One region of the Pseudomonas versuta genome, then DNA from elsewhere that is predicted to be linked to it. Evidence: predicted binding sites of a transcription regulator. Region 1 holds the regulator's gene; each other region holds the start of a gene.
The links. Region 1 encodes sigma-54, which starts transcription at its own class of promoters, with help from an activator protein. Its sites were predicted from a motif close to ANTGGCATNNANNTTGCTNT; they were not measured.

Region 2: the regulator sigma-54 is predicted to act here: its motif matches at 2,099-2,118, upstream of glnK (P-II family nitrogen regulator).
Region 3: the regulator sigma-54 is predicted to act here: its motif matches at 2,231-2,250, upstream of glnA (glutamate--ammonia ligase).
Region 4: the regulator sigma-54 is predicted to act here: its motif matches at 2,053-2,072, upstream of flgB (flagellar basal body rod protein FlgB).

What each region holds. Positions count from the first base shown of each region.
Region 1 covers NZ_CP012676.1:3,586,845-3,591,055, reverse strand. Annotated here, with positions in the region: gene rapZ (RNase adapter RapZ) at 1-804, opposite strand, end outside; gene ptsN (PTS IIA-like nitrogen regulatory protein PtsN) at 810-1,271, opposite strand; gene hpf (ribosome hibernation-promoting factor, HPF/YfiA family) at 1,284-1,592, opposite strand; gene AOC04_RS16125 (RNA polymerase factor sigma-54) at 1,669-3,162, opposite strand; gene lptB (LPS export ABC transporter ATP-binding protein) at 3,346-4,071, opposite strand; gene lptA (lipopolysaccharide transport periplasmic protein LptA) at 4,071-4,211, opposite strand, start outside.
Region 2 covers NZ_CP012676.1:4,590,699-4,594,909, forward strand. Annotated here, with positions in the region: gene AOC04_RS20530 (ammonium transporter) at 184-1,521, opposite strand; gene glnK (P-II family nitrogen regulator) at 1,556-1,894, opposite strand; gene AOC04_RS20540 (accessory factor UbiK family protein) at 2,311-2,571, shown strand; gene AOC04_RS20545 (bleomycin resistance protein) at 2,618-3,040, shown strand; gene AOC04_RS20550 (YifB family Mg chelatase-like AAA ATPase) at 3,187-4,211, shown strand, end outside.
Region 3 covers NZ_CP012676.1:4,256,341-4,260,551, reverse strand. Annotated here, with positions in the region: gene AOC04_RS19000 (DUF4124 domain-containing protein) at 159-515, opposite strand; gene glnA (glutamate--ammonia ligase) at 727-2,133, opposite strand; gene thiI (tRNA uracil 4-sulfurtransferase ThiI) at 2,466-3,920, shown strand; gene typA (translational GTPase TypA) at 4,060-4,211, shown strand, end outside.
Region 4 covers NZ_CP012676.1:3,177,316-3,181,526, reverse strand. Annotated here, with positions in the region: gene AOC04_RS14190 (chemotaxis protein CheV) at 22-984, shown strand; gene cheR (protein-glutamate O-methyltransferase CheR) at 998-1,825, shown strand; gene flgB (flagellar basal body rod protein FlgB) at 2,130-2,537, shown strand; gene flgC (flagellar basal body rod protein FlgC) at 2,541-2,984, shown strand; gene flgD (flagellar hook assembly protein FlgD) at 3,000-3,725, shown strand; gene flgE (flagellar hook protein FlgE) at 3,746-4,211, shown strand, end outside.

The DNA.
Region 1 (4,211 bases):
TTGACCGAGCCGTTCGGTGAGGTAAACAGAGCGGTGATGGCCGCCCGTGCAGCCGATGCCGATGGTGACATATGCGCGGTTGCTGGCGGCGAAGCGGGGTAGCCACTTAAGCAGGTAGCTGGAGATGTCCTGGAACATCTCTTCGACATCAGGTTGTGCTGCCAGATAATCCGCGACGGGTTGATCCAGCCCTGACAACTCGCGCAGTTCAGGCTTCCAGTATGGGTTGGGCAAGCAGCGCACATCAAAAACCAGATCGGCATCGACCGGCATGCCGCGCTTGAAGCCAAACGACTCGACCAAAAAGGCGGTGCCGGGTTCAGGCTTGTTCAGCAGGCGCAGTTTGATGGTATCGCGCAGCTGATACAGGTTCAGGTTGGTGGTGTTGATGGTCAGGTCTGCAAGGTCGGCAATCGGTCCGAGCAATTGGGTCTCGTCACGAATAGCCTCGGCCAGCGAACGGCTTGCGCTGCTGAGCGGATGACGTCGTCGTGTTTCCGAGAAGCGCTTGAGCAAGGTCTCTTCGTCGGCGTCGAGGAACAACACATCGCACTGGATATGCCGGTTGCGTACTTCTTCAAGCAACTGCGGAAAGCGTGACAAATGGCTTGGCAGGTTTCGCGCATCAATCGATACCGCCACCAGCGGTTGTGCCAGTTCAGTATGAATCAGTGCACGTTCCGCCAACTCCGGCAGCAAGCCGGCTGGCAAGTTGTCGATACAATAGAAACCGTTATCTTCGAGGACGGCGAGGGCGGTACTTTTTCCGGAGCCGGAGCGTCCGCTGACAATGACTAAGCGCATGATAGTTAACCGTTCTGTACGTCCAGAACAACCTGATACAGCGCTTCGTTACTGGGTGCATTGCGTAATCTCTCACGCACTTCTTTGCGATCGAGCATGCTGGCGATCTGCCGGAGCAGTTCCAGGTGTGCATCGGTTGCCGCTTCTGGCACCAGTAAAACGAACAGCAGGTCGACCGGCGCGCCATCGATGGCGTCGAAATCTATGGGAGCTTCAAGATGCAGCAAGGCGCTAACAGGCGACTCGCAGCCCTTGAGGCGGCAATGAGGGATGGCGATGCCGTTACCAAAACCCGTAGATCCGAGTTTTTCACGTGCAATAAGGCTCTCGAAGACATCTTGCATTTCCAGACCCGGCACTTCGCGGCTGATCAGAGTGGCAATTTGTTCGAGTGCGCGCTTTTTACTGCCGCCCGGCGCGTTCACCAAAGAACGGCCGGGAGTCAGGATATTTTCAAGTCGAATCATGGGTAGGGGGTATTAACGACCCGTTGCGCCCTGGAGCAGGCTTAGGGTCTTTTCCTTATGCTTTTTCAGTTGGCGATCAAGCTTCTCGTAAAGGCTGTCGATGGCCGCGTACATGTCTTCATTTACGGCATTACCGACAACTTCGCCACCGTGAATATTGAGTGTGGCCTCGATTTTCTGTTGAAGTTTTTCAACAGAGAGAATCACCTGCACATTGGTGATTTTGTCGAAGTGACGTTCCAGTCGTGCGAATTTTTCATTGATCGAGTCGCGGAGCGCTTGGGTGACTTCCAGATGTTGTCCACTGATGTTGACTTGCATGCAGTTTCTCCTTCTGTTGCCATTGTATAAAGTGGCAGGCCGAGCTACCTGCCACTGAAACGCTGTGACCCGTGGCTTACATCAAACGCTTGCGTTCGCTCGAAGGCGCTATCCCGAGGGATTCGCGGTACTTGGCGACGGTGCGACGGGCCACCTGAATACCTTGTGCCTCCAGTAAACCAGCGATCTTGCTGTCACTCAACGGCTTTTTCTGATTTTCAGCCGCGACCAGTTTTTTGATGATGGCACGTATTGCAGTGGACGAGCATTCACCGCCTTCCGAGGTGCTGACATGGCTGGAGAAAAAGTACTTCAATTCATAAATACCGCGCGGGGTATGCATGAATTTCTGTGTCGTAACGCGGGAGATGGTGGACTCGTGCATGCCGACCGCTTCTGCAATGTCATGCAGCACCAGTGGCTTCATTGCTTCGTCGCCATACTCCAGAAAACCGCGTTGATGCTCGACGATCTGGGTCGCCACTTTCATCAGGGTTTCGTTGCGGCTTTGCAGGCTTTTGATGAACCAGCGAGCTTCCTGCAGCTGATTGCGCATGAAGGTGTTGTCGGCGCTGGTGTCGGCACGCCGTACGAAGCCTGCATACTGCGGGTTGACCCGCAGGCGCGGCACTGATTCCTGGTTGAGCTCCACCAGCCAGCGTTCGTTGTCTTTGCGAACGATCACATCGGGTACGACGTATTCGGCTTCGCCGGATTCGATCTGCGATCCAGGGCGGGGATTAAGGCTCTGTACCCGTTCGATGACCTGGCGCAGTTCGTCTTCTTTGAGCTTCATGCGGCGCATGAGCTGGCTGTAGTCGCGGGCACCCAGCAGGTCGATGTAATCACTCACCAAGCGTTTGGCTTCGTTCAGCCAAGGGGTGTTTGCAGGCAGCTGACGCAATTGCAACAGCAGGCACTCGCTCAGGTTGCGAGCACCAATGCCGGCCGGTTCGAACTGCTGAATACGGTGCAGAACGGCTTCGATCTCATCAAGTTCAATATCCAGCTCTGGATCGAATGCTTCAAGGATCTCTTCCAGGCTTTCGTCGAGATAGCCCTGATTGTTGATGCAGTCGATGAGGGTCACGCCGATCAGTCGGTCGGTGTCAGACATCGGGGCCAGGTTCAGTTGCCACAACAGATGGCTTTGCAGGCTCTCGCCAGCAGAGGTGCGCGTGGTGAAGTCCCACTCATCATCATCGTTGCTGGGCAGGCTGCTGGCGCTGGTTTGATAAACGTCTTCCCAGGCAGTGTCGACGGGAAGCTCATTGGGAATGCGTTCGTTCCAGTCGCCTTCATCCAGGTTGTCCACAGTCGGTGCGGATTCCTGGTAGGAGGGTTCCTGAATGTCGCTGTTGGGTTTTTGCTCGATATTGTCGGCCAGGGGATCTGAATTATCGAAGTCGTCGCCGTCTTCCTGGCGTTCGAGCATCGGATTGGATTCCAGGGCCTCCTGGATTTCCTGTTGCAGGTCCAGGGTCGACAATTGGAGCAGGCGGATGGCCTGTTGCAGCTGCGGTGTCATCGTCAGCTGCTGGCCCATTCTCAGGACTAGCGATGGTTTCATGGCTGGGGCTTAAGACCTTATTCGCCGGCGCGCATGGCGCCATCCACTACCAAGGCGCGTGAGCGCCAAACATAAGCAAATTATATGCCTGAAACCGGTGCGTTTGCCTAGAGCGCCAAGATAATAAAAATCATGCGGACTTTCTGCTGCCTTGGCGCCCCGGAGTTCGCGATGTAGCAGGCTTTACAGGCGGAACTCGTGGCCCAGGTAAACTTCTCTCACCAACTCGTTGGCAAGAATCGTTTCAGCATCACCTTCAGCGATCAGTTGTCCGTCATTGACGATATAGGCGGTTTCGCAGATATCGAGGGTTTCACGGACGTTGTGATCGGTGATCAGTACGCCAATGCCCTTGGCCTTGAGGTGATGAATGATTTGCTTGATGTCGCCCACGGATATCGGGTCAACGCCTGCAAAAGGTTCGTCAAGGAGGATGAACTTGGGGGCGGTTGCCAGTGCCCGGGCAATTTCGACCCGGCGACGTTCACCGCCGGACAGGCTCATGCCCAGGTTGTCGCGGATGTGGCTGATGTGGAATTCCTGAAGCAGGCTTTCCAGCTCTTTGCGGCGACCGGCCTTGTCGAGCTCCTTGCGGGTCTCCAGGATCGCCATGATGTTATCGGCGACCGACAGCTTGCGGAAGATGGAGGCTTCTTGCGGCAAGTAGCCAATGCCGGCGCGCGCGCGGCCATGCATGGGCTGATGGCTGACATCCAGGTCGTCGATCAGTACGCGTCCCTGGTCAGCCTGAACCAGGCCGACAATCATGTAGAAGCATGTGGTTTTGCCGGCGCCGTTAGGGCCGAGCAAACCTACGATTTGCCCGCTGTCGATTGACAGGCTGACATCACGCACCACTTGGCGACTCTTGTAGCTTTTGGCCAAATGCTGGGCTTTCAGAGTTGCCATTACTGGGCCTTCTGTTGGTCGGTTTTCTTCTTCGGCTGGATCACCATGTCGATACGTGGGCGCGGTGCAGTTACGTTGGTACCGTTCGCACGCCCTGCATTTGCGACCTGTTTCACCGTGTCATAGACGATTTTCTCGCC
Region 2 (4,211 bases), 1.0 Mb from region 1:
GCGCGATGGAAAAAAAAGCAAAGCAGCTAATAGTCGAGTTTTGATGTAAGTGATCATCCTACAAATAATTGCCGAACTGATCTCAGGACATGGGAGCAGAAAAAGTCACCCGGTTGCTGTGAGTCGCGCCACACTCCAGACAAAAAAATACCCGGCAAGCCGGGTATTTTTTCTAACCGCTGGTTACAGGTTGTAGCCCCGCTCGTTGTGCTGTGCCAGGTCCAGGCCAACAGCCTCTTCCTCATCAGCCACTCGCAGGCCCATCACGGCATCCAGCACTTTGAGAATGACGAAGGTCACAATCGCGGTGTAGATCACGGTAAAGGCAACGCCTTTGCACTGAATCCAGACTTGAGCGGCGATATCTGTCACGGTGCCGAAACCACCCAGTGCCGGAGCCGCGAACACACCGGTAAGAATGGCGCCGACGATGCCGCCGATACCGTGTACGCCGAACGCATCCAGCGAATCGTCATAGCCCAGTTTGCGCTTGAGGCTGGTGGCGCAGAAGAAACAGATCACGCCCGCAGACAAGCCAATCACGATCGAGCCCATCGGGCCAACGGTACCAGCAGCCGGGGTGATGGCAACCAGACCGGCTACCACGCCCGAGGCGATCCCCAGTGCGCTTGGCTTGCCATGGGTGACCCACTCGGCAAACATCCAGCCCAGCGCTGCTGCAGCGGTTGCAATCTGAGTGACCAGCATCGCCATGCCGGCGGTGCCGTTGGCGGCTGCTGCCGAGCCTGCGTTAAAGCCGAACCAGCCGATCCACAGCATCGCGGCGCCCACCAGGGTGTAACCCAGGTTGTGCGGAGCCATCGGGGTGCTAGGGTAGCCTTTGCGTTTGCCGAGCACGATGCACGCAACCAAGCCTGCAATACCGGCGTTGATATGCACCACGGTACCGCCTGCGAAATCGAGCACGCCCCAGTCCCACAGCAGGCCGCCGTTACCGCTCCACACCATGTGGGCAATGGGTGCATAGACCAGGGTGAACCACACGCCCATGAAAATCAGCATGGCCGAGAACTTCATGCGCTCAGCAAAGGCGCCGACGATCAGAGCCGGAGTGATGATGGCAAAGGTCATCTGGAAGGTGATGAACACCGCTTCCGGGAACAGTGCGGTCGATGACGTCAGGCTGGCCGGTGTCACGCCCGCCAGGAACGCTTTGGAAAACCCGCCGATGAACGAGTTGAAGTTAGTGACGCCCTGCTCCATGCCAGTGGTATCGAACGTGATGCTGTAGCCATAAATGACCCACAGAATGCTGATCAGACCGGTGATGGCGAAGCACTGCATCATGACTGAAAGAATATTTTTGGAGCGCACCATACCGCCGTAGAACAGCGCCAGGCCGGGGATGGTCATAAACAGCACCAAAGCCGTTGCAGTCAGCATCCAGGCGGTGTCGCCGGAATTGAGGACTGGAGCAGCTACTTCGTCTGCCGCCATGGCCAGGCCAGGCATTACGACGGACAGCAGGGCTCCGAGCCCTGCGATTTTACGCAGAGTCATAGTGTTTTCTCCTGGGGCGTTGGGGTATGGCGGCTTAGATTGCGTCGGTATCGGTTTCGCCGGTACGGATGCGAATAGCCTGTTCCAGATTGACCACAAAAATCTTGCCGTCACCGATCTTGCCGGTGTTGGCAGCCTTGGTTATCGCCTCGATAACCCGGTCAAGATCTTTGTCGTCGATGGCGACATCAATCTTCACCTTTGGCAGAAAATCGACCACATATTCCGCGCCGCGATACAGCTCGGTGTGACCTTTCTGCCGGCCGAAGCCTTTGACTTCAGTAACGGTAATGCCCTGCACGCCGATCTCAGACAGCGATTCGCGCACGTCGTCTAACTTGAACGGCTTGATAATGGCGGTGACTAGCTTCATGAAACTTCTCCCGAAATGGTGGACTTGCCCCAGGAAAACAAACCCGGCTCAAGTCTAAGCGCAGTGTCTGGCTTTGTAACGCATCGTCAGCCTTCTTCAGGTTGCTCAACGTGTATCAGTCGTCGGTGACGAAAGCTTCCCCTGAACCACCTGCCGCACTGCCTTAGTGATAGCTACTGCATCAGTGCCTGAGTCACAGGCAACTAAGCAGAAACCTTGCCATGTCTGGAAATGCCAGTAATTACAGGTGCTTATTGATAGCTGATGGCTTTTTGCCGGATGGAGTAGAGATTTTATGCACGTAAACGGTGCGTGCCCTGAGAGCGGGATGCCCGAAAGCGTGCGCAGGGCGTTGCAGAGGGAGCCCCGGCCCTGCGTGATACACTCGCCACCACCCGTTTTTCAGGACCTTACCCATGCTCGCGCCCAAAGACCTCCTCGATGCCCTGAGTGGCCAGGCTTCCCGTTTGTTCAGCGGCGAGACCGCGCTGCCGCGCACTGAAATCGAAAGCCAGTTCAAAGCCTTGCTGCAGAGTGGCTTCAGCAAGCTGGATCTGGTGAGCCGCGAGGAATTCGACAGTCAAATGGTCGTTCTGGCCCGTACCCGCGCCCGTCTCGAAAGCCTCGAAGCCAAAGTGGCCGAACTGGAAGCCAAATTGCTGCCGCCCACCGAGTAACGCTCAAAGGCGGTGCGTTTACCCTTATGCACAAGGACGTTTTTGCATGTTGGTGATGAATCGGCTGGTTCCCGAGATGATTGTCTCGGACCTTGCCTGCAGCTTGCGTTTTTACTGCGAGGTGCTTGGCTTTCGGATCGAGTATCAACGGCCTGAACATCACTTTGCGTTTTTGTCATTTCACGGCAGTCAGCTGATGCTGGAGCAGGACGACCTTGAAGAGTCGTCCTGGCGCGTCGGGCCACTGCAGGCGCCGTTTGGAAGAGGCATGAACCTGTCGATCAAATGCCCCGACGTCCAGGGGCTGGTCGCCCGTTTCGAAACCGCAGGGCACACATTGCGCAAACCCCTTGAAGAGCGCTGGTACCGCAGCAACGACGTGCTGTTCGGTGAGCGCAACTGTTTGCTGCTCGACCCCGACGGTTACCTGCTGCGCTTTGCCGAAGACCTGGGAACAAAAGCACTGTAACCGGGCGGATCGCTGAGCAATTCTCTAGCGCCTCGTGCCCCGTCAGCGGCTTCTGACTGCGCCAACACATCCGGTATCCATTCGCACCCTGACGCTAACGCCCTATTCCCGCAGGATGCGATTTTTGCGAGCTCAAGGAGTGAGTCATGTCGCTGGCCATCGTTTACAGCCGTGCTCAAACAGGCGTCGAGGCGCCGGCCGTCACGGTCGAAGCGCATCTGGCCAATGGATTGCCGGCCCTGACGCTGGTCGGGCTGCCCGAAACCGCGGTCAGGGAAAGCAAGGACCGGGTACGCAGCGCGATTCTTAATTCCGGGTTTGATTTCCCGGCGAGGCGTATCACGCTCAATCTGGCGCCCGCCGACCTGCCCAAGGACGGCGGGCGCTTTGACCTGGCCATTGCCCTGGGCATCCTGGCCGCCAGCGGGCAAATTCCCGCTGCGGTGCTGACGCACGTTGAGTGTCTGGGGGAGCTGGCCTTGTCGGGCGCCATCAGGTCGGTTCAGGGCGTGTTGCCTGCTGCCCTGGCAGCACGGGCGGCGGGCCGGGCGCTGGTGGTGCCACTGGCCAATGCAGAGGAAGCCTGTCTGGCCTCCGGGCTGACGGTAATCGCGGTCGAGCACTTGTTACAGGCAGTGGCACATTTCGCAGGTCGTACGGTGATTGAGCCTTATGCTGCCAGCGGCTTGTTGCGGGTAAACATGCCTTATCCGGACTTGAGCGATGTACAAGGCCAGCTCTCGGCTAAACGGGCGTTATTGATCGCCGCCGCAGGCAGCCACAATTTATTGTTCACCGGGCCGCCCGGCACCGGCAAAACCCTGCTGGCCAGTCGTCTCCCGGGTTTATTGCCGCCACTCAACGAGCAAGAGGCGCTGGAGGTGGCGGCCATCCAGTCGGTAGCCAGCCATGTGCCCTTGAGTTGTTGGCCGCAGCGCCCGTTTCGTCAGCCGCACCATTCGGCGTCTGGCCCGGCACTGGTGGGCGGTGGCTCTAAACCGCAGCCAGGGGAGATTACTCTGGCGCACCACGGGGTACTGTTTCTCGATGAGCTGCCCGAGTTCGACCGCAAAGTGCTGGAGGTGCTCAGAGAGCCGATGGAGTCGGGTTTTATCGTGATCGCCCGGGCCCGTGATCGAATGCGGTTTCCGGCGCGCTTCCAGCTGGTTGC
Region 3 (4,211 bases), 670 kb from region 1:
GGCTCCGAAAAGAAGCGCGATTCGCCTGAAATAAGGAGTTACAGCCCTTTTAGATGGCGTTAATGCAATTGGCGTGGGTCGTTTTGAACCAAACTGGGCTGATAAGTGTGTAATAGATCAGCAGTCGCACCAATATAGTGCAGAAATGCTGAATAGATTCAGTTCGCCTCTAAATTGTCCTGCGCGGCCTGCTGTGGCTGACGATGCCTGTAGCGATCGGGGTTGGGCGGCTGGGCGAGCTCCTGTTCGGGCAGCAGCATGTAAGGGGGGATGCTGGCAGGTGAATGCCGGAACGCTGCGATCCGGTTTGCCGGCAAAACAGATATCTGCTGCGAGTGGCCGCCCGTCGCCGGTACGTCGCTGAATGTCACGCTGGCGTTGATATCGCTGTGGCGATAGATCTGCGCTGCCGCCGGCTGGGCACAAAGCAGTACAAATAAAAGCAGGGTTGCCTGCTGTCTCACTCGGGAAATTCCGGTGGGGTCTGTTGGAGTCGCAGTACTTTCGCGGGGCATTGCCGGGGCCACCTTGTGAGAAACAGGGGGCGTCAGCCTGGGCTAGTGTCGAGGGGATTGATGTCAGCTGCGGCCTTTATTGACTGGGTCGATGGCTGCAGCACCGGTCGGATTTTTTTCTGTGCGTGCGCAAGCGATAAAACCGCGGCCATAAAAAAGGCCTCCCGAAGGAGGCCTCTTGGTAACGCCTGCGTGGGCAGTCGTTGCTGGATTAGCAGCTGTAGTACAGCTCGTATTCCAGTGGGTGTACGAAGGTGCGAACCTTGATTTCTTCTTCGCTTTTCAGAGCGATGTAAGCGTCGATGAAATCGTCGCTGAAAACGCCGCCTTTGGTCAGGAAGGCACGACCTTTATCCAGCTCTTCCAGGGCTTCTTTCAGGCTGCCGCAAACCTGCGGGATCTCTTTCGCCTCTTCAGGCGGCAGGTCGTACAGGTTTTTGTCAGCTGCGTCGCCCGGGTGGATCTTGTTCTGGATACCGTCCAGACCAGCCATCATCAGTGCTGCGAAGCACAGGTACGGGTTGGCAGCCGGGTCCGGGAAGCGTGCTTCGATACGGCGAGCCTTAGGGCTGGACACGTAAGGAATACGGATCGAAGCGGAACGGTTGCGAGCCGAGTAGGCCAGCATTACCGGGGCTTCGAAGCCTGGTACCAGACGCTTGTAGGAGTTGGTAGCCGGGTTGGTGAAGCCGTTCAGGGCCTTACCGTGCTTGATGATGCCGCCGATGAAGTACAGGGCGGTGTCGGACAGGCCGGCATAACCTTCGCCAGCGAAGGTGTTCTTGCCATCTTTGGAGATGGACATGTGTACGTGCATACCCGAGCCGTTGTCGCCGTACAGAGGCTTAGGCATGAAAGTAGCGGTACGGCCGTAGGCGTCTGCCACGTTGTGTACGCAGTACTTCAGGGTCTGAACTTCGTCAGCCTTTTTCACCAGGGTGTTGAACTGCACGCCGATTTCGTTCTGGCCGGCAGTTGCCACTTCGTGGTGGTGTACTTCGATGACCAGGCCCATCTCTTCCATGGCGTTGCACATGGAGGTACGGATTTCATGGTCGTGGTCGAACGGAGGAACAGGGAAGTAGCCGCCCTTGATACCTGGACGGTGGCCACGGTTGCCGCCTTCCACGTCCTGGTCGGACATCCACGAACCTTGTTCGGAGTAGATCTTGAACATGGAACCGGAGATGTCGGACTTGAATTTCACTTCGTCGAAGATGAAGAACTCAGGCTCAGGACCCACAAACACAGTGTCGCCGATACCGGTGGACTTCAGGTATTCCTCGGCACGGGTGGCGATGGCGCGCGGGTCGCGATCGTAGCCTTGCATGGTCGAAGGTTCGATGATGTCGCACACCAGGATCAGCGTTGGCTGTTCGGTGAACGGGTCCAGAACGGCAGTGCTGTCGTCTGGCAGCAGGATCATGTCGGACGCTTCGATGCCTTTCCAGCCAGCAATGGAGGAGCCGTCGAACATTTTGCCGTCGGTGAAGAAGTTTTCATCCAGCGCATCACGGGCCGGCATGGTCACGTGGTGCTGAGTGCCTTTAGTGTCAGTGAAGCGCAGATCAATCCACTTGACGTCATGATCTTTGATGAGTTGAACCGACTTCGACATAGTGTCCTCCGGGTGGCTTCGGGCTGAGTAGTGGAGAGCCCGTTAAAGGTGGTTGATGCCGGCGCGAATACTCTGCCAAGGCAACCTGCCTCACAAGAGAGCAAATTGCATGCCAGTGCCCCGACTTGGGCTTAATGCCCCAATCTTAAGCAGGTCAGCGCCGCAGACTACCGATTAAGAAGCTTTGCCGCACTCAAATGAAGCGAAATCCGGGTCTTTTGACCCATTTTGGTGCGGTGAAAACCGTTTGTACGATAACTGGTTAAACCTTGAGCAATTTCCGCTATAATCCGCGCCCCCCTTTTTTGGCAGGCTGCTCGCGCGCTGTTTTCATGAAACTAATCGTAAAAGTCTTCCCCGAAATCACTATTAAGAGCCGTCCGGTTCGGATGCGTTTCGTCCGCCAATTGGCTAAAAACATCCGCGCTGTGCTCCGCGATCTGGATCCGGCTGTGGTGGTGACGGGCGTGTGGGACAACATCGAGCTGCAAACGCGCGTAAGTGACCCCAAAGCCCTGAAGGAGATGACTGCGCGCCTTAGCTGCATGCCGGGCATCACCCATTTCCTGCAAGTCGACGAGTACCCGCTGGGTGACTTCGATGACGTGGTTGAAAAGTGCAAATTGCACTTCGGTGATGCGCTGGCGGGCAAGATTTTTTCCGTGCGTTGCAAGCGCGGCGGCAAGCACCCGTTTACTTCGATGGAAATCGAGAAATACGTCGGCAGCAAGCTGCGTCGTGAATGCGGTGCGGCAGGAATTGACCTGAAAAATCCGCAAATTGAAGTCCGCTTCGAAATTCGCGACCAACGGTTGTTTGTGATTCACAGCCAGCACGACAGCATCGGCGGCTTCCCGCTGGGCTCTCTGGAACAGACCTTGGTGTTGATGTCCGGTGGTTTCGATTCTACCGTTGCGGCCTACCAGATCATGCGTCGCGGCCTGATGAGCCACTTTTGCTTCTTCAACCTGGGCGGACGTGCCCATGAACTGGGCGTGATGGAAGTCGCGCACTATATATGGAAGAAGTACGGCAGCTCGCAGCGCGTGCTGTTTGTCAGCGTTCCGTTCGAAGAAGTTTTGGGCGAAATTCTCGGCAAAGTCGATAACAGTCATATGGGCGTCATTTTGAAGCGTATGATGTTGCGCGCTGCAACCCGTATCGCTGAGCGTCTCGATATCGAAGTGCTGGTAACCGGCGAAGCGATTTCCCAGGTATCGAGCCAGACCCTGCCCAATTTGTCGCTGATTGACTCGGCTACTGACAAATTGGTCCTGCGTCCACTGATCGCGAGCCACAAGCAGGACATCATTGATCAGGCGGTTGAAATCGGTACGGCCGATTTTGCCAAGCACATGCCTGAATATTGCGGGGTGATTTCGGTCAACCCCAAGACCCACGCCAAACGCAACCGCGTGGAGTACGAAGAACAACAGTTCGATATGGCCGTGCTCGAGCGTGCACTTGAGCGGGCCAAACTGGTGCCGATTGATCGGGTGATCGATGAATTGGGCCAGGACTTGCAAGTCGAAGAGGTCAGCGAAGTGCTGGCGGGCCAGATCGTGATAGACATCCGTCACCCGGATGCTCAGGAAGATCAACCGCTGGAACTGGCTGGCATCGAAGTACAAGCGTTGCCGTTCTATGCATTGAACAGCCGCTTCAAGGAACTGGATGACACCCGTCAGTACCTGTTGTATTGCGACAAAGGCGTGATGAGTCGCCTGCATGCTCACCATTTGCTCAGTGAGGGACATGCCAATGTGCGCGTTTATCGACCGAGCTAAGAGCCCGGGGCTGTATGCCTGTGGCCTGCGTCACCGGCCCCCCGACGCCGAGGTCAAGTTGTAACGGCTTGACCTGACTCTACTGTTAATCGCTGCCACGACCTGTCAGCACACCGAATCCTCTGATCGAGATACACAAGTGATCGAAAATCTACGTAACATCGCCATCATTGCTCACGTTGACCACGGTAAAACCACCCTGGTAGACAAACTCTTGCGTCAATCCGGCACTCTGGAACGCGGCGAGCTCAACGACGAGCGCGTGATGGACTCCAACGACCAGGAAAAAGA
Region 4 (4,211 bases), 410 kb from region 1:
AAGTTTTAACAGGAGCTGTGTATGGCCGGAGTGATGGATGCGGTTAACCAGCGCACTCAACTGGTAGGGCAAAACCGCCTTGAACTGTTGTTGTTTCGTCTGGACGGGCCACAGCTATACGGGATCAACGTGTTCAAAGTCAGGGAGGTGCTGCAATGCCCAAAACTGACAATGATGCCCAAATCCCATCCGGTGGTATGCGGTGTGGCGAGCATTCGCGGGGCGACTATTCCGATTCTCGATCTGGCGATGGCTACCGGTTCGGGGGCGCTGCAGGACCAAAGCAGCCCGTTTGTCATCATTACCGAGTACAACACCAAGACTCAGGGCTTTTTGGTGCGCTCGGTCGAGCGTATCGTCAACATGAATTGGGAAGACATTCATCCGCCGCCCAAAGGTGCCGGTCGCGACCATTACTTGACGGCCGTGACGCGGCTGGATGAGCAACTGGTCGAGATCATCGATGTGGAAAAGGTCCTGGCTGAAGTTTCGCCTACCCCGGAAGCCATTTCACAGGGTGTCGTGGATGTCGAGACTCAAGCCAAAGCGCTGTCTTTACGGGTGCTGACGGTTGATGATTCGTCGGTGGCACGTAAACAGGTTGCCCGTTGCCTGCAAACGGTCGGGGTCGAGGTGGTATCACTGAACGACGGCCGTCAGGCGCTGGATTACCTGCGCAAAATGGTAGATGAGGGTAAAGACCCGTCTGAAGAGTTTCTGATGATGATCTCGGACATCGAGATGCCGGAAATGGACGGCTACACCCTGACCGCCGAAATTCGTAACGATCCACGCATGAAAAATCTGCACATCATTCTGCATACTTCATTGTCCGGCGTATTCAATCAGGCAATGGTCAAGAAAGTCGGTGCCGATGACTTTCTGGCCAAGTTTCGCCCTGATGACCTGGCATCCCGGGTCGTTGACCGGATCAACGCAGCAGACCATAGCCAGGGTTCACCCCTGGCGGTCAACACGATTTAAGAGGCTTGATCATTTGTCGACGGCTAATTTGGATTTTCAACAGTTCCGGGTTTTCCTGGAAAAAGCCTGTGGCATTTTGCTGGGTGAGAACAAGCAGTACCTGGTCTCCAGTCGCCTCAACAAGCTGATGGAGCAGCAAGGGATCAAATCCTTGGGCGAGCTGATTCAGCGTATTCAGAGCCAGCCCCGCAGCGGGCTGCGCGAGCAGGTGGTCGATGCCATGACCACCAATGAAACCCTGTGGTTTCGCGACACCTATCCCTTTGAGGTGCTGAAGAACAAAGTCCTGCCCGAGCAGATCAAGGCCAACCCCGGCCAGCGCCTGCGTATCTGGTCGGCGGCCTGTTCTTCGGGGCAGGAACCGTACTCGCTGTCGATGGCGATTGACGAGTTCGAGCGCAGCAACCTTGGCCAGTTGAAGCTGGGCGTGCAGATTGTTGCCACCGACCTGTCCAGTTTGATGCTCAACACTTGCAGAACGGGCGAATACGACAACCTGGCGATTGGCCGCGGTCTGTCGCAAGAGCGTTTGCAACGCTATTTCGAGCCCAAGGGGCCGGGGCGCTGGGTACTCAAGACGGCGATCAGAAATCGGGTCGAGTTCCGCTCCTTCAACCTGCTGGACAGCTACGCCGGGTTTGGCAAATTCGACATCGTGTTCTGTCGGAACGTGCTGATCTACTTTTCGGCTGAAGTGAAGAAAGACATCTTGCTGCGCATTCACAGCACCTTGAAACCGGGTGGTTATCTGTTTTTGGGCGCCTCCGAAGCGCTCAATGGCTTGCCGGATCATTACCGGATGGTGCAATGCAGCCCGGGGATTATTTACCAGGCCAAGTAGGCAAAACAGGAGCCCTCATACGGCTCCTTTTTTATGTCCGCCAATCTTTCCCTGTAGGAGCGAGCTTTTCAGTGGCCGCAACAGCTCGCGAGCAAGCTCGCTCCTACATGGGGAGGGGCGGTCAGGGGGGCGGCAGAAAAGCGGCAGTCGGCGGTCAGGCATTGCCGCTTTTATGGCATTGCCGCTCCCCGCATCCCTGCAAACCCCGCCAATACGGCTCTCGAGTAATTGGCACGGGGTTTGCTCAGTTCATGTCATGAAAAGCCTGAATCACATTCAGGTCAGCCCACAAAGGTTTCCCGACATGAGCATCAGCTTCGATAAAGCGCTCGGTATCCACGAACAGGCCCTGGGCTTTCGCGCACAGCGTGCCGAAGTGCTGGCGAACAACATTGCCAATGCCGACACCCCGAACTACAAGGCCCGGGACCTGGATTTTGCTTCTGTGCTCGCCGCACAGAGTGACAAAAACCAGAACGGCACGTTTGCATTGAACAAGACCAACAGCCGGCACATCGAAGCCCAGGGCCTGAGCAGCGGCGACGAGTCCCTGCAGTACCGTGTGCCGATGCAGCCGTCGATCGACCAGAACACGGTGGACGCGCAACTGGAGCAGTCGAACTACGCAGAAAATGCGGTCAACTTCCAGGCCAGCTTCACCTTGCTCAACAGCAAATTCAAAGGGCTGATGTCAGCCCTGCGCGGGGAGTAATTCATGTCTCTAGCCAGTGTTTTCAATATCGCCGGTAGCGGCATGAGTGCACAGACCACGCGCCTGAACACCGTCGCCAGTAACATCGCCAACGCCGAGACCGTGTCGTCGAGCATCGACCAGACTTACCGCGCACGGCACCCGGTGTTTGCCACCATGTTTCAGGGCGCGCAAAACGGCACCGACGGCTCGCTGTTTCAGAACCAGGACGGCGCCGGCAACGGTGTGCAAGTACTGGGCGTGGTCGAGGACCAGAGCGAACTCCAGGCCCGTTATGAACCTAACCATCCTTCTGCCGACGCCAAGGGCTACGTGTACTACCCCAACGTCAATGTGGTTGAAGAAATGGCTGACATGATTTCTGCCAGCCGTTCGTTCCAGACCAACGCGGAAATGATGAACACCGCCAAAACCATGATGCAGAAGGTCCTGACCCTCGGTCAGTGATAAGGGACGACGCAAATGAGTGTGACCGATTCCACCAGCGGCCTGACCCTGAATCAGGTACTCGCCAACTCTGCTCAGGCCAAGACCACCGACACCAGTCTGGCCGGGGCGTCCAAGGCCGTTGCCGGCAGCAGTTCTCTGGGCAAGGATTCATTCCTGCAATTGCTGGTGACCCAGCTGAAAAACCAGAACCCGCTGGACCCCCAGGACAACACTGCGTTCGTGGCGCAACTGGCGCAGTTCAGCAGCCTGGAAGGCATCACCACGCTCAACGATTCGGTGAACTCCATCACAGGTGGCCTGCAGTCTTCGCAAGCCTTGCAGGCGTCGTCGCTGGTGGGCCGTTCGGTGATCGTGCAAACCGGCGAAGCCTATGTCGACCCTTCCAGCGGCAAACCGTTTAACGGTTCCGTGGTGGTACAGGACGCCGATTCCAAACCCACCATCACCATTACCGATGCGGACGGTGAGGTGGTCAGGACCCTCGACCTGGGCACCCAGAAAGCCGGTAATGTGGACTTCACCTGGGATGGCAAGGATAGCGACGGCCTGTTGCTGGACAAGGGCAACTATACCTTTACCGCCTCCAGCAAAACCGACACTGCCACCACCGCGCTCACTACTTACCTGCCAGCCACGGTCAATAGCGTGACCCTGAGCAAGACCGGGGGCGAAATCATGCTCAACCTCGCAGGCCTGGGCAGCATTGGAATATCCAAAGTCCAGACCATTGGCCTCTAAGCCGACTCAAGGAGATAAACATGTCATTCAATATCGGCCTTAGCGGCCTGTATGCGGCCAACAAGCAACTCGACGTTACCGGCAACAACATTGCCAACGTCGCGACCACCGGTTTTAAAGCATCGCGCGCAGAGTTCGCGGACATCTACTCGGCCAGCAAGCTGGGGACCGGCAGCAAGACGGTCGGCAGCGGCGTCAACCTGGCGGCGGTCTCGCAAAATTTCGGTCAGGGGGCGATCAATAACACCGGCAACCTGCTGGACATGGGCATTTCGGGCAGCGGCTTCTTCGTGCTCAGTGACAATGGCGCCTTGAGCTACACCCGTGCCGGTACTTTCAAGTCCGACAAGGACGGTTACGTGACCAGCACTGACGGCACGGCGCGCCTGCAGGGCTATGGCGTGGATGCAAACGGCAATATCGTCAACGGCACCTTGACCGACCTGCGCATCGATACCTCCAACCTGGCGCCCAAGCCGACCGGCT